2 regions of the Paenibacillus sp. cl6col genome follow, and region 2 is predicted to be linked to the other one. Evidence: riboswitches for the same ligand, from Rfam matches in the RefSeq annotation. Region 2 holds a riboswitch; the other holds the start of a gene.

Region 1 (7,981 bases), on a different contig from region 2:
TGTAGGTTAGAATCGGTCAATCATGGCTTACTATTCCATATTTGCAGTAAACTTATACGCACTGATACCTATGCATTCCTAATGCGAATCCAAGTAATCCTTATTTGTTGTTAGACTGCTTCATCTTCTCCAACTCTTCTGAGACGACGAAGGCAAGATCTTCGTTGTTGTACATGGACAGCACGGCGAACAAAGTGTCGTCAGGGATCGGTCCGGCCTCCTCCTTCGGAACCGTAAGATCAATTGCCTGCTGCAATCGATAGTTGTCGCCCTGCTTCGGGTATGCGCGATGATAGAGCTCGGCTGGATCAAGATCATGGTTCACACACCATTGTGCAAAGATAAGAATCATCATTTGCTCATCCCGCTCATAATTGTCGATAATTTGTTGTTCTACTGCACTACGCGTCATTGCAAAAACTCCCTTACATAGATTCATACAGCTTATTATAACGAAGATGAATTGTGATTCTCAATCCTATTGCTCAATTGAGAGGGAGAGACGTTGCAATGATCGGACTGTAATGCCATTGGGAGATGAATGCTCATACTTACTTACTCGCTTAGCTTAGAAAGCGTCGGATATATATGGATGAAGTCGCGGAACGAACTGCTCTAGAGTTTCAATACTGTTGATGGAACCTGCAATAAATCCGTTATCGAATAATTCGCATGGTCGCTGATAACCTAGCAGCATAGTTGTGAGTGCTCTAATGTTCATGGACAGGGTGTTGGTCGTGTTGACAGTGGTACGAACCTGCTTCTCATTGTGAGAGTGAATAGCAGCTTGCCCGTTCTCAAATTGAATGACTACATTATTCCACGGAGCCTGGTCGTCACTTATGTACAGAGAGAGGGGAGGGTGTGCAGGTACAGGTGCAAACGTATATTGCTGTAGAAATAATGTAATATCTACAATTCGTGCCATGACAAAAGGTTGTATGGTACGCACAATTCGTGGAAGGTTCAAGGCGAAAAACAGGCGCTCATTCTCACAAAGACGCATATTTACTTGCTCTACCATAGAATCATGCTGACAAATATAATTCCATAGCCCCTGTCTAGAATCCCTTGTAACGCACATGAATTCATGTACATGCATAGCATTATTTTTTATCTCATACAACATATACCCTTGAGGCTGCGAATGCTCACTATAGTAGACCGCCGCGGTGCGATGATGATAGTGAGCAAGCCACCATTCGTGATCGCGAACGACCATACCTGAATGCTGTGATGACCATGCGTCATATACCGCTTCAATATCAGTAGAATGCGTATCCTTGGTAAAGCGGCGAACAATGCCTGCCAGTTCAGGATTCAATGGAATTAGATCATGACGGGTAAATTGGCAAGTCATGCGGTCGCTGAATACTTCCCAGCCTGCTTTGCGATAGAAGGGGATGGAGAAAGGATAGAGCATGGATATAGAAGTTCCAGCGGCCTGCATCACGCGCAGTGAGTGGTGCAGCAATTGCTTGGCATATCCTTTGCGTCGAAATTCAGGATAGGTGGCAACCCCACCGATTCCACCCATCTTCAGCTTATTCTGGCCGATATAGATGTGAAAAGGAAGGATATGAAGCTTCGCAGCGAGCTTGCCTTCATCGTACACACCAAAAATCTCATGTTTCCCCAACTTATGCAAATAGTTATCATAGTCTTCAGGATCAACGCTGTACTGGAAAGCATACTCGGATAGCGATATGGCTTCAGTAAACTGTTCCTTGCTCAAACGGACAATTGACATTGACAATCCCCCTCAATAAATGATTGTGCCGCTGTATATGATCTATTGTAGATGAAATAGACAGGGATGCAACGATTGAATGAAGAAGGGTCGATTGAAAAGTCGGGATGGTAATATATGCAAATGGTGAAAACTTTCATGAAAATGCGAAATGTCATATTGCTCAATCTGAAAATCTAGATATAATGAAGTCAGGGCATGTCAAGGAAGCAACAGCATGCTACTATGTGGATTGAATATGGATCTTCAGGGCAGGGTGAAATTCCTGACCGGCGGTATGGGTGCAGCTGCACCCGAGCCCGCGACTCGTTGTTCGCTTACTCGGTTACTTGTAACATGTAAGCATCGAACGGAGAACAGCGACTGACTTGGTGAAAAGCCAAGGCCGACGGTATAGTCCGGATGGAAGAAGATCTCGCACACGTTGTTTGGTACAACTGCATACAACAACAGGTCTAATGCGAATTTTTCTCTTCTGCATGTCTAGATCCTATATTCAACAACCTTGGAGGTTATTGAATATGGAACATCGTATCCAGGCCGACACACGCATGAGCAGCTCCGCGAGAGGAGTATGGTTCGTTGCGATGGGAGCGGCACTGTGGGGAATTGGCCCACTGTTCCGGGTATGGGTCATGGAGTCTATGACTTCGACCCAAATTGTATTGATTGAGCATCTGATGCTCGCCTTGTACGCGATCCCGGTGTTATGGATGCACCGGAAAGAGCTGCGCAACTGCACATGGAAGCATGTACTGGCATTGCTGTTCCTGTCATGGGGCGGCTCAGTAGTAGCGACCATTATGTTTACCGAAGCATTTGCACATGGTGATGCGAATGGCGTACTGCTGCTGCAGAAGCTGCAACCAGTCTTTGCAATTATTTTAGCGCGGCTGTTGTTGAAGGAGACGCTTCCGCGTCGCTTCTCGCTACTGCTTATTCTTGCTATTATCGGTACGTATTTATTGACATTTGGATGGTCTTTGCCAATTGGGCATTATAATGAAGTCATTGGCTTCAGCAGTCTATTGGCACTTGGAGCAGCGTTCCTATGGGGCGGTTCCACAGTTATGGGACGGTTGCTTCTCGACAGAATGGAATATGAGACGGTCACATCGCTGCGATTTTTGATGGCACTCCCTCTGCTCATCGTGCTGACATCATGGGAGTCACCAAGCTGGAATTTCGCCGCATCAGAATGGGGGACACTGTCGTTCTACATCTTCTTGCAGGCTCTTCTTCCAGGATTGGTTAGTCTCTTGCTGTATTATCGCGGTCTATCGACTACCAAGGCCTCATATGCGACTCTGGCTGAGTTGTCATTCCCATTGGTAGGGATGATGATGAATTGGTTCGTGTTCCATCAGGCGGTCACTGCAGCGCAAATTTCAGGCTTCGTTCTCATCTGGATTGCGTTGTATATGGTATCAAGACAAAATTAATCGGCGGTGGCAGTGCAATGATTCTTAATGAAGTTGCTGTCAATCGTCTTCCATAAATGATAAGAGACCCTGTCTGCTATGCCTTGAACGCATAGCAGACAGGGTCTCTTATGTTAGTTAGGTTAGAAGAAGGAATTGATAGCGACAAGAATGATGATAGCTCCGCTTAGCACCGTGCTGAATTGTCCTACTGTATAGCGTCCTATGCGAATGTTGGCCATCTTCTGCCCAAGCACGGCACCCAGCCACAATGTGACAAAACTGCCGATCGCTGCGGTTAGGGATATGGCGAGCGGTGATAATCCGATAAGTCCAGCACTTAGGCCATTTGTAAGCGCATTGGCAGACAGTGCAACACCAAGCACAGCTGCTTCCCATAAGTTAATCGTCCCCGATTTATCCTTATCCGCTTCCTCTGGTCTCTGCAGCATTCGTTCTAGTGAAGAGCTTGAATTAGCTTCACTGCTTGCTTCTACTGCTGTGGTCTCCGTCGAGCTGCCATGGTGAGAGGTCAGTAGAACAATGCGGATGCCGACAATAAGCAGGATGAGTGCGGCAAGCAAGGTAGGCAGTATACCAGGAAGAACCTGCGATATCCATTGACCGAACATGAGACCGGCCATACTGAAAATGAAGCAGATGAGCGAAATGAATAGATTCGAAAGCACTCCAATTCGTATTTTCCGTATTCCGTACGATATTCCCACCCCTAAATTATCTATACTCGAAGCGACTGCTAATCCTATAATCATAATCCATTGCATGATGAATCTCTCCCTTGGTTAATTCCCTTGATTCGAAGTAATAAATGGTTGTTTATTGAATGTCATTTGCCGTCCTGTCAATCGTGAAGCATCTGCAGCACAGTTTCCCTCGGAGGCACGAACACTAGCTGATGCTCACTTCCTGCTGAATAGGGCAGGGGGGGGTTCGAATGACAATCTCCAAGCTGGAATTTGCGTTTGCTCATCTCATCTACATAGAACACATTCCGAAATACTACCGATGTGCCATCCTCTTGATGGACTTTGGAACATTGCAGGCAGTAATACATAGCTGTTCAACTCCTTATTGTGGGTATAATCCGGTGCCGCTTGCAGCACTGTTGAGGTATCATATGTCACGATGTTGAGAGTTGTGAACCGGAATCGCCGAAATGTTGAAAAAAAATCAACAGCAAGCTGATTGGCCTGTGATAAGAATCAACCGCATGCTGATGGGAGATGTGTTGAGGTGGTTGCAATGAATGCTTATCTGTCTACATCTGTGGCCTTCCTCATTCAAACTTGGTCATACGTTGATGTCAAATTTATGGGGTAGGCTAGGCGAACTTGTGCATATACATGTCATAAACAGAGCGAGAATGGGCAGTAGAATATGACTGCGACAAGGGGTGATAACCATCGAACAGAACAACCCACTCGGTGACATGTTGAAAAAATCGATGAAGGAGCATTCGCTCTCCATGCGCAAATTGGGGGAGCGGACTGGAATGGATACCGCTACGATTTCTCGAATTATTAACGGCAAGCAGCCCGCTAAGATACACCATCTAACTTCATTTTCCAAGCATTTATCAATTCCCGTTGAACAGCTCATGGAGGCGGTTGGCGTCGAGTTCGGCAAATTGAGCACGGTACCAGTGGTACCGATTGGAGATGAATTACAGGAGGATAGCCTTCAATTCATACTCAAGTCCATACAGCTGCTTGATTATCCATTCACGAAGGAGCATGTACGTCTAGAACTGGATAAATACGAGCAATACGCGCAAACCAATGAAGGAGATCGAATGATTCGCGACAATTTCCATGCCAAGGTGAAGGAAGTAAGCGGTTGGGGACCATTTATCGATCAATTGAATGATACGTACACCCAATATTGCAGCGAACAAGGAACAGTAGAAGAACGTGCCGTATTAGGGAGCGCACTGCTGTATTTCATTTTATCGGCAGACATTATTCCAGATTATCTGTTCCCAATTGGATATATTGATGATGTGATGGCAGTGCAGTTGGCGATGGAGAGACTGACGGCCCTTCAGGCTGCAGAGCGCATTGTAGAGAAATAGGGGTGTTCCAGGTCGGATGTTGACCGGAGCACCCCTAGTCTTGTTTCATTCTTGTTCGTTAATATCTACGCAACGAGCTTAATTACGTTCGAGACGATATGACATCCTTATGCTCTTGACATTGCATATGGCAGGGCTGTCTCTTCATATTGCTGCTGCTGCGGTTCTGCTGCCATCGTGAAGGACAACGAGGCCCCATTCTTCAACTGATCGTGATCAATATACAGGTTGGATACGTGCTCGCCATTTACTTGTACACCTGCAACATATTTCGTCTCCGAAGAGTTGTTCGGTGCCTCAATGACAATCTGCTTGCCGTTGTCCAAGTTGACAGTCATCTTCTTGAACATTGGTGTCCCTAGTACGTATTGCGGTACCCCTGGTGTAAGAGGGAAGATGCCCATTGCACCGAATACATACCAAGCTGTCAAGCTGCCGTTATCCTCATCGCCAGGCAAGCCGTCAGGCTGAGCACTGAACAGTTCGTCCATCGTCTTGCGCACCCAATATTGAGTCAAGGATGGGTAGCCTAACGCAGTATACACATATGGAATATGGAAGCTTGGCTGATTGCTGATCGCGAACTGACCGAAGTCAATTGCAGCCATTTCCGACATTTCATGAATTTCGAAGCCATAGGACCCTACCTTGAATTCTGGATCTGCTGCGAACAAGGCATCCAATCGCTCCTTCAACTTCTCGCGTCCGCCAATCAGGTCTGCCAATCCAAGAAGGTCATGCTGCACAGCCCAGCTGCTCTGCCATGCTCCACCTTCCGTATAAGGGCCACCCCATTCTGTAGCGTCGAACGGCTCCAGCCAGCTTCCGTCTTCGAGTTTACCGCGCATGAAACCGATTGTTGGATCATACAGGTGCTTGTAGTTGCGGGCACGTTCCATCAATTGCGCATACTCCGCATCACGTCCCAGATGCTTCGCAATTTGTGCAATACAGAAGTCACCGTACACATAATCCAGTGTATTGCAGACACTCTCATGGGTATGGATGTCAGCAGGCAAGAAGCCATGCTTCAAGTACTCCTGCATTCCTTTGCGTCCTACACGATGATCATCCGCTACAGTCATCGCATGTTTCAACAAACCTTCGAAGGCAGTGGCAACATCAAAACCAGTAACGCCTTTGGCTACGGAATCTGCGAAGCTGACGTCGATCAACGTACCAGGCATCATGCTGCGCTCACCTGGGGAAGCCCATTTCGGCATCCATCCGCCTTCCTTATAAGCATTCACCCAGCCCTGCATCATTTCATTCATGAAGGACGGATAGAGCAGGTTGTACAGCGGGAACGAAGTACGGTACGTATCCCAGAATCCAATATCTGCGAAGAGAGGGCCATCTTCAATCTTTCCATTGTACGGGCTGAAGTGGATTTGCTTATCATTCGCATCAAATTCATGGATTTGATGTGGGAACAGGGAAGTCCGATACAGACAAGTATAGAACGTATCCAGCTTGTCCTTGTCATCACTCTCGACCTGAATGACGCCTAGCTGCTTCTCCCATACATCTGCAGCCAGCTTCTGTACTTCATCGAAGCTGCGCTCGCCGATTTCGCGATTGAGGTTGATGAAGGCCTGTTCTTCACTGATGAAAGAAGTACTTACCTGGACGTGAACAATACGGTTGGCTGGCACGTGCAGTCCTACATATGCACCGAGGCGCTCATCTGTACCAGACAAGCCAGCAACCGGCTTGGATTCATGGTTTGTCAATCCGCTTGCATCTGCATCGATTGCGCAGTCGAACTTCACAACGAAGTACATGCGATAATTGTCAGGGGTTCCTCCAGCCTTAGCCGTCGTGTAGCCTGTCAGTGTACCGTTCTTCGGATCAATCTTCATCGAAGATTCACCAGGGAATGGAGACAGGATTAGACGAGACTGCTCAGGACGGTCAAAGGTCAGACGCATGCTTGCGCAGCGCGTCGTTGGCGTCAATTCCAATGTAGCCTGATAGCGCAGCATCCGAACCTTGAAATAGTCAGGACGCACGATCATGTCCTGTCTGCGGAAAGAGGAAGAACGCTCAGGTGCCCAAGCTTTCAATGGTCCGGATTGCGGCATAAATGTCATATGTCCGTAATCTCCAATCCAAGGGCTCGGCTGGTGGGTAAGTCGAATGCCTTCAAATCGATTGTGATTCGGGTTGAAGAACCAGCCGCCACCAGCTTCAGTCGTCTGTGGACTCCATGCATTCATAGCAAATGGCAGGGAAATAAGCGGCAATGTGTTCCCGTTGGAATAAGGATATATCGAATCCGTACCTTGTAGTGGGTTTACGTGAGATAGCAAGCTCATCGGTGTTCGCTCCTTTGTAGACAGTTGCGCTGGAGGAGCAATGGATACTCCCATCAGACACAACTTGTGAAATGTTATATCAAATATGACTTACACAATGTATTATATGACATAATCATTTTTATCTCCTATCATTAATTTAAAAAAACTCTCAATTTTTATGATACAATAATCATGACAAACAATCGAAGAGATAAGAGGTGGTGAGCGGATGTATCCATACAATTTACAGGGGGATGAGGAGATATACGGAGACTTTCCGTTCACATTGAAGATCCATCATCTTGAAGCATCAGTTCCCGCACATGTGCATCATTTTATTGAGTTTACATACGTCATAGAGGGTTCAGGCAAGGAGCTAATCAATGGGGTAGAGAAGGAGCTCACTCCAGGAACCTTC
Region 2 (7,981 bases):
ATTCGTGGGACTTTTGGCTGCAGCGCTGACGGAGGTATTGAATGTTTTTCCGATATTGGCGAAACGGCTTGGTATGACACATGCGCTCCCTCATCTACTGACCGCAATGGTAATTGGCAAGGTTCTTGGATCTTGGTTCGACTGTTTTAAATACCCGCATTGAAATTTCTGTGTGAATGGTGAGAATCTCGCGATGAAGGATATGCCAAAACATTGCGATTCAATAAGAAGGAGGACATTGCCCAATGACAGAGCAGCAAACAGAACAAGAATCGTCGCAAAAGGACGTACTTCCCCCTCCTCATTCGAAATCACCGAAAGAGAAGTCTGAGGATGGAGGAAATCAGCAGCATGCATCTGAGCAAGGCAGCTTGCATGACAGAAAAAAGCAGCGTGAGAAGTCCGATACGATAGAAGAGTCCATCATCTATTGGCAGGACAAGGACGAAATCTCCAAGAAGCTGGACGAGACGAAACGAACGCTGCAGCAGGTAGTCGGACTTGGGGAGTCGTTCGATATCTTGCTGCGCGAGATGGTCTTCGGTGAGCGGCGGGTGGGCCTGTTCTATGTGAATGGGTTTGCTAAGGACGAAGTGATGACGTTAATTTTGTCCCGCATGTCTTACTTGGATAAGGAAGAAATGTCGCCGAACGCGCTCAAATCCTTATTCGAACGCTATATCCCTCATGTTCAAGTGGAGCGGGAGAATAAGTTAAGCAGCGTCATTAATAAGGTGCTCGCTGGCAGCAGCGCTTTCTTTATTGATCATGAATCAAGTGCAATTATAGTGGACTGCAAAACCTTCCCTATGCGGGGTCTTGAAGAACCGTCGCTCGAGCGGGTGGTTCGGGGTGCGCGTGACGGATTCGGCGAGACACTGCTCACGAACGTTACCCTTGTCCGACGCCGCTTGCGTGATCCAGGGCTTATGTATGAAATGGTGCAGGTGGGACGGCGTACCCGTACCGATGTGTGTATTGCCTATATAGATGATATTGCTGACAAGCGTCAAGTGGAGTCGGTTCGTAATAAAATAAAAGCGGTGAATGTGGATGGTCTGCCACTGGCCGACAAGCAACTGGAGGAGGCGATTATCAATAAGGCGTGGAACCCTTATCCGCTAGTACGATACTCGGAACGTCCAGATGTTGTCGCTTCCCATTTGATGGATGGCAGCATTGTCATATTTGTCGACACTTCTCCATCTGTCATCATTTTGCCGACGACGTTTTTCGACTTATGTCAGCATGCAGAAGAGAATCGACAAACTGCATTTATGGGAACCTATTTGCGGAGTGTGCGCTTCATCGGTATTTTTGCATCGCTCTTCATTCTCCCGTTGTGGCTGCTGCTCGTTATCGAGCCGGGATTAAAGCCTGCCACCCTACAAATTATTGGACCGCAGGAGACAGGGAAGATACCGCTCATTTTCCAGTTCCTCATCGCAGAGCTCGGCGTGGATCTCATGCGAATGGCGGCTGTTCATACTCCGTCGCCGCTTGCGATAGCATTGGGCTTGCTAGCTGCGATACTCGTAGGTGACATAGCGGTCAAAACAGGAGTGTTCGTCAATGAGGTTATTTTGTACATGGCTGTAGCTGCCGTAGGGATGTTTGCGACACCGAGCTATGAGCTGGCGCTGGCCAATCGAATCGTGAGGCTTGTGCTGCTTATTTCGGTTGCGCTATTCAGAGTTCCCGGACTCGTAATTGGTACAACCGTTTGGCTGCTCTGGCTGACCCTGCATCGCTCGTACAATGCATCATACTTATGGCCGTTCATTCCGTTCAATGCCAAAGCGATGTACAATATCATCGTGCGACAGCCATTCTTGCTGATAAAGACGCGCCCTAGCTTGAATCAGACGCGAGATAATACAAAGATGCCGCCAAGAACGAAGCGATAGCTTCAACGTTTGGAAGGCAAGGTGTTTGTCCCTTGACAACCTCTATAATGCAAATGATGGACGGAAAAATCCATTCTTTCAAGATCGAATAAGCTGATATACTCGATGTAATATTTTCACCAACAATTGGAACAACATGAGGGGATAGACATAGAAGATCGAGTGGGAGTGGGGAGAAATGACGATGTACTTACACGGAACGAGCAAGATTAATGGGGATGGACATTTAGAAATTGGCGGTTGCGATGTAACCGAATTGAAGCAGCAATTTGGTACTCCGCTTTATATTTTTGACGAAGCATTAGTCAGAGAACGCTGTGGACAATACATGGAAGCATTTCGCGAGTCAGGGTTAACCTTTCAGGTTGCATATGCAAGCAAAGCATTCTGTACAGCAGCAATGTGCCGGCTAGTCGACCAAGAGGGGCTGTCGCTGGATGTTGTATCGGAAGGGGAATTGTATACAGCCTTGCAGGCTGGATTCCCGGCCCAGCGAATCCACTTCCATGGGAATAATAAGACGCCCGAGGAGATCGAAATGGCGCTTGATGCCCGCATTGGCTGCTTTGTTGTTGATAATTTCACGGAGCTGAAGCTGTTGAATGCAATTTGCCAAGAACGCAATCAGTCCGTACCTGTGCTGCTCCGCGTTACACCAGGGGTTGAGGCACATACGCATGAATACATTTCGACAGGTCAGACGGATTCGAAGTTTGGCTTTGACATCGGCAATGGCACGGCGCTTGAGGCTGTGCGTCATGCGGCGGATGCAACTCATTTGGAGCTGCTGGGCATCCACTCGCATATCGGATCTCAAATCTTCGAAACTGAAGGATTCCAAATGGCGGTTGAACGCGTTGCACAATTTGCTCGTGGGGTGAAGGAACAGCTAGGGATCGCATTCCGGGTTGTGAACTTGGGCGGCGGCTTTGGCATCCGCTATGTAGAAGGGGATACGCCTCTGCATGTTCGCGATTATGTAAAGGCCATTACAGATGCTGTAAAGCAGCATTTTGCTGACATCGGAGAATGCTTGCCTGAAATTTGGGTAGAGCCAGGCCGCAGTATTGTTGGAGAAGCGGGAACAACACTGTATACAGTTGGCTCTGTGAAGGATATTCCAGGCGTGCGCAAATATGTAGCTGTTGATGGAGGGATGACCGACAACCCTCGACCAGCGCTGTATGAGTCTCGTTATGAGGCACTGCTTGCTAACCGTGCGACTAATGAGTCCACGGAGACAGTGTCGATAGCAGGAAAATGCTGCGAAAGCGGCGATATGCTGATCTGGGATGCTGTGCTTCCTGCCGTCCAGCAGGGCGATCTGTTGGCTGTGTCTTGCACAGGTGCGTACAATTATTCGATGGCAAGCAACTATAACCGTATTCCAAGACCAGCTGTCGTATTCGTGCACAACGGGGAAGCGGATATTGTTGTACGTCGTGAGTCGCATGAAGATATCGTGCGCAATGACTGCATTCCAGCTCGTCTGCGCAAGGAGCCAGCGCTGAAATAGTACGGGATGTGACGATTGCAAGCTCCGCGGCAGCAGTTGAATTTCATATTCGAAGTTACACCAGATATGGAAACTATTACAACACCCAATCTTCTGTCTTGCCGTGGCATAACGATGAGGCAGAAATCGGGTGTTTTCTTTTTGTTATGAAATAACGTATAATCGGATGAGCAAGCGTGAGCATTGTACATATGGAAGGAGACGATACATGATGAGCAAATATGCATTGATTGAATTGGAAAAAGGCGGCACGGTGAAAATCCAGCTCCATGAGCAAGAGGCACCAGGTACCGTTGCAAACTTTGAGAAGCTGTCCAACGAAGGTTTCTATAACGGCTTGACATTCCACCGTGTTATTCCGGGCTTTGTAGCTCAAGGCGGTTGCCCGCACGGAACAGGTACAGGCGGCCCAGGCTACACAATCAAATGTGAGACAAAAGGCAACCCGCACAAGCATGAGCGTGGTGTACTTGCGATGGCGCATGCCGGCAAGGATACAGGCGGTTCCCAATTCTACATCACTTACGATGCATTCCCTCACTTGGATGGCGTGCATACGGTATTTGGCAAAATTGTAGAGGGCATGGAGCATGTAGATGCTGTTAAGCAAGGCGACAAGATGAAGCAAGTTACAATCGTGGAAGAATAGAAATAATTGAGGGAAGGCGTGTATGCAGCTTGGCTGCTGCACGTCTTTTTTATTTGAACGCAGCTGAATGTTCCATGCGGTGAAGCGACACAAGTTGCATTTTACCAGGTCAGGTGGTACACTTCTAAGTGCAACATCTTAGAAACTAATTTTATAGCAATACGAATGACAGACCTTCAGGGCAGGGTGAAATTCCCGACCGGCGGTGATGAACCTATTCTTGCGTGTGCAAGATGTTCTTAGTCCGTGACCCGGGTGGATTCGTCCACACGGTGGATCTGGTGCAACTCCAGAGCCGACAGTATAGTCTGGATGGGAGAAGGGGCGTCAGGAGAGAAGAACTCGATAATTAGTTCTTTCAAGTTCTTATTTTCACAATTTCATGAGCATTCCAGGCGAAATGGACGGCGAATACCTGCGTAAGCGCGAGGTTTTCTATTCATCTATCGTCGTATTTGACATATGCGAAATCGTTGCAGTTTGCTGAGAACATCCTTGTTGTCGGTTTTATTTGTCATATACAAATGGAAATTATGCTTATGTGCGACTATTGTGAAATTAAGTACATACCTGTAAGCTCAATCAATCATGCCCTTCGGAGGATCCGAAGGGCTTTTTTGCGTTAGCCTTGATCTGTTTGTGGAAAGGAGGATACCTAATGTCTGCTGTTATCAATGATGAACTGTACATGCAGCTCGCTGTGAACATGGCAGAGCAGGTGCTTGGACAGACCGATGTGAACCCTGCAGTTGGCTGTGTCATTGTGAACGAGGGACGAATCGTCGGTCTTGGAGCTCATTTGCGGCGTGGTGAAGGCCATGCGGAAGTCTATGCTTTACAGATGGCTGGTGAAGCGGCGAGAGGAGCGACTGCGTATGTGACCCTTGAGCCATGCAGCCACTATGGGAGAACACCGCCTTGCAGTCTGCGATTGATTGAAGCGGGAATTGCCCGTGTCGTGATCGCTTGCGTCGATCCGAATCCAGCGGTTGCAGGGAGAGGAATTGCTCTACTGAAGGATCATGGAATTGGGATAACGTTGGATGTGCTTCGGGAGAGAGGTCTCGCACTGATTGAAATGTTCGCTAAGCATATTACGACCGGCATTCCGTTCGTTACCCTCAAGACAGCAAGTACGCTGGACGGCAAGATCGCCACTTCGACTGGGGACAGCAAGTGGATCTCGAATGAGCGAAGTCGTGAACTCGTTCATTCGATGAGGCACCGTCATCAAGCGATTATGGTAGGCATAGGCACTGTGCTTGCGGATGATCCATCGCTGACAACACGTCTGTCGGTCCCTGGGGTAAACCCAGTGCGCTTGATTGTAGACTCGAAGCTTCGGATCCCTATGGACGCCAACGTCGTAACCGATCAAGCTGCACGAACCTGCATCTTCACAACTGCACGGGCAAGCGGGGAGAAGCGGCGTGAATTGGTGTCCAGAGGCGTAGAGGTTATCGAGTGCGGTGAAGGCGAGAAGGTAGACCTTCAGCAGATGATGGAATGGTGTGGCCAACATGAGATCGGATCCATACTCCTTGAAGGTGGAGGTCGATTGAATGGGGCGATGCTAGAGAAGAAGCTGGTCGACAAAGTTGCAATATTTATGGCTCCGATTGTCGTCGGCGGTCAGCATGCGCCTGGTAGTTTTGTGTTTGAAGGTGTAGAGAGGATGCAGGATGCATACCGGCTTCAGCATGTGGAGGTTGAGAAGCTCGGAGATAATATCTGCATCACAGGATATCCTTTCGGCAAGCGTGAGGTGGAGCATTTGACTCATTCCAGCATAAAGGAGGAGCATAGCAATGTTCACCGGACTGATTGAAGAAGTGGGCTCACTGCAGTCTGTGATGAAGCGGGGTGAGGCGATGGTGCTTCACATCCGAGCATCTAAGGTTCTAGATGGCATGAAGCTGGGGGACAGCATCGCTGTCAATGGTGTATGCCTGACATCAACGTCATATGATGGCACCTCCTTCATGGCGGATGTGATGCCGCAGACGTTTCGCCACACGAATTTGAAGGATTTAAGGCCGGGCGATCCGGTCAATCTAGAGCGTGCAATGGCAGCAGGCGGGCGATTCGGCGGTCATATTGTGCAAGGACATGTAGATGGTCTTGCAACGATTGTGGGACGAACAAGAGATGCGAATGCTGTCGTCATCGAATGTCGGGCGAGTCGGCCTGAGATGGCAAAATATATGATTCCACAAGGTTCTGTCACTATTGACGGCATCAGCTTAACCCTTACGCGAGCAGAGCATGGAGAATTTGCCGTATCGATTATTCCGCATACGTTGGCGCAAACCGCTCTTCAGCGCAAGCAGCCGGGTGATATCGTCAACATTGAATGTGATGTGCTTGGCAAGTATGTGGATCATTTGCTCCGGTATGGTAGATCAGGGCCGGAGAACGAGACAAAGGATTCGAATCGTTCTGGTTCTGGAGGTCTTAATGCAGCATTTTTGGCAGAGCATGGTTTTATGTAATGGTGAAAGGGGAGGAACAACATGAAGGAAGCATTTCACTTTGATTCGATAGAAGACGCAATTGCAGATTTGAAGCAGGGCAAGGTCATCATTGTGGTTGATGACGAAGATCGGGAAAATGAAGGCGACTTTATCGCGTTAGCCGACAAGGCAACACCGGAAGTTATTAACTTCATGATTACAGAAGGCCGAGGATTGGTATGTGTACCTATTACGCAGGAGCGTGCCGAGGAGCTTGAGCTTCACCCAATGGTTGCACACAACACGGACAATCACGGTACGGCATTTACCGTATCCATTGATCACGTAGATACGACTACTGGCATTTCAGCGCACGAACGCTCACTAACGATCCAGAAGATGCTGGATGCGAACGCCAAGGCAGAAGATTTCCGCCGCCCGGGTCATATCTTCCCGTTAATAGCGAAGAATGGTGGTGTGTTGCGCCGTGCAGGGCATACGGAAGCAGCGGTTGATCTCGCCCGGTTGAGCGGATCTGCACCTGCTAGTGTCATCTGCGAAGTGATTAAGGAAGATGGCACGATGGCGAGACTGCCCGACTTGATGGAACTGAAGGGGCAATGGGACTTGAAGCTCATCAGCATCAAGGATCTCATTCATTATCGTAATGAGAAGGAGAAGCTGGTTCAACGTGAGGTCGAGGTGAACATGCCTACTGACTTCGGGATATTCCGAGCTATTGCCTATACGAATGGTGTGGACAATAAGGAACATGTTGCCTTAGTGAAGGGCGACATTGATGGAACTCAGCCAGTACTTGTTCGTGTTCATTCGGAATGCTTAACCGGGGATGTATTTCATTCACATCGCTGCGACTGTGGCCCTCAATTCGCCGCTGCGCTTTCACAAATAGACAAGGAAGGCAATGGCGTCCTGCTCTATATGCGCCAGGAAGGCCGCGGGATTGGACTTATTAACAAGCTCAAAGCTTACAAGCTTCAGGAGCAAGGGCTAGACACTGTGGATGCCAACTTGGAGCTTGGATTCCCAGCGGATCTGCGGGATTACGGCATTGGAGCTCAAATCTTGAAAGATCTTGGCATTCGTCAAATTCGCCTTCTTACAAATAATCCTCGCAAAATTAAAGGGTTGGAAGGCTATGGTTTGGAGGTCGTTGAGCGCGTCCCGATTCAAATGCAGGAGAATGAAGACAACACAAAATATCTGCATACGAAGGCTGCAAAGCTCGGGCATATGCTCGTATTCGACGATATTGAACAGGATGAACAAGCACGCAGATAAGCCCTGAAGGAAATGAAGTACCGCAAGCGTGCGATAAACTTATCGATATGATTCAGTTATTTATCACAGAGGAGGACTTTACTTATGCCACATGTATTTGAAGGACACTTAGTTTCCGAAGGATTAAAATATGGAATTGTTGCTGGTCGATTCA

What was found. A riboswitch is a leader RNA that binds a small molecule or an ion and turns the genes downstream of it on or off. The one in region 2 is predicted to bind FMN.
Region 1: it holds a riboswitch for FMN, as region 2 does, so the genes downstream of both, BLS15_RS21765 (DMT family transporter) here and ribD (bifunctional diaminohydroxyphosphoribosylaminopyrimidine deaminase/5-amino-6-(5-phosphoribosylamino)uracil reductase RibD) in region 2, are expected to answer to the same signal.

The regions. Positions count from the first base shown of each region.
Region 1 covers NZ_FNAZ01000009.1:113,923-121,903, forward strand. Annotated here, with positions in the region: gene BLS15_RS21755 (hypothetical protein) at 101-412, opposite strand; gene BLS15_RS21760 (GNAT family N-acetyltransferase) at 569-1,750, opposite strand; FMN riboswitch at 1,989-2,168, shown strand; gene BLS15_RS21765 (DMT family transporter) at 2,272-3,192, shown strand; gene ytaF (sporulation membrane protein YtaF) at 3,315-3,956, opposite strand; gene BLS15_RS30075 (DUF3973 domain-containing protein) at 4,034-4,246, opposite strand; gene BLS15_RS21780 (DUF1232 domain-containing protein) at 4,589-5,263, shown strand; gene BLS15_RS21785 (GH92 family glycosyl hydrolase) at 5,371-7,581, opposite strand; gene BLS15_RS21790 (AraC family transcriptional regulator) at 7,793-7,981, shown strand, end outside.
Region 2 covers NZ_FNAZ01000002.1:254,798-262,778, forward strand. Annotated here, with positions in the region: gene BLS15_RS05275 (stage V sporulation protein AB) at 1-163, shown strand, start outside; gene BLS15_RS05280 (spore germination protein) at 246-1,907, shown strand; gene lysA (diaminopimelate decarboxylase) at 2,092-3,423, shown strand; gene BLS15_RS05290 (peptidylprolyl isomerase) at 3,635-4,072, shown strand; FMN riboswitch at 4,241-4,400, shown strand; gene ribD (bifunctional diaminohydroxyphosphoribosylaminopyrimidine deaminase/5-amino-6-(5-phosphoribosylamino)uracil reductase RibD) at 4,731-5,900, shown strand; gene ribE (riboflavin synthase) at 5,881-6,564, shown strand; gene BLS15_RS05305 (bifunctional 3,4-dihydroxy-2-butanone-4-phosphate synthase/GTP cyclohydrolase II) at 6,586-7,827, shown strand; gene ribE (6,7-dimethyl-8-ribityllumazine synthase) at 7,912-7,981, shown strand, end outside.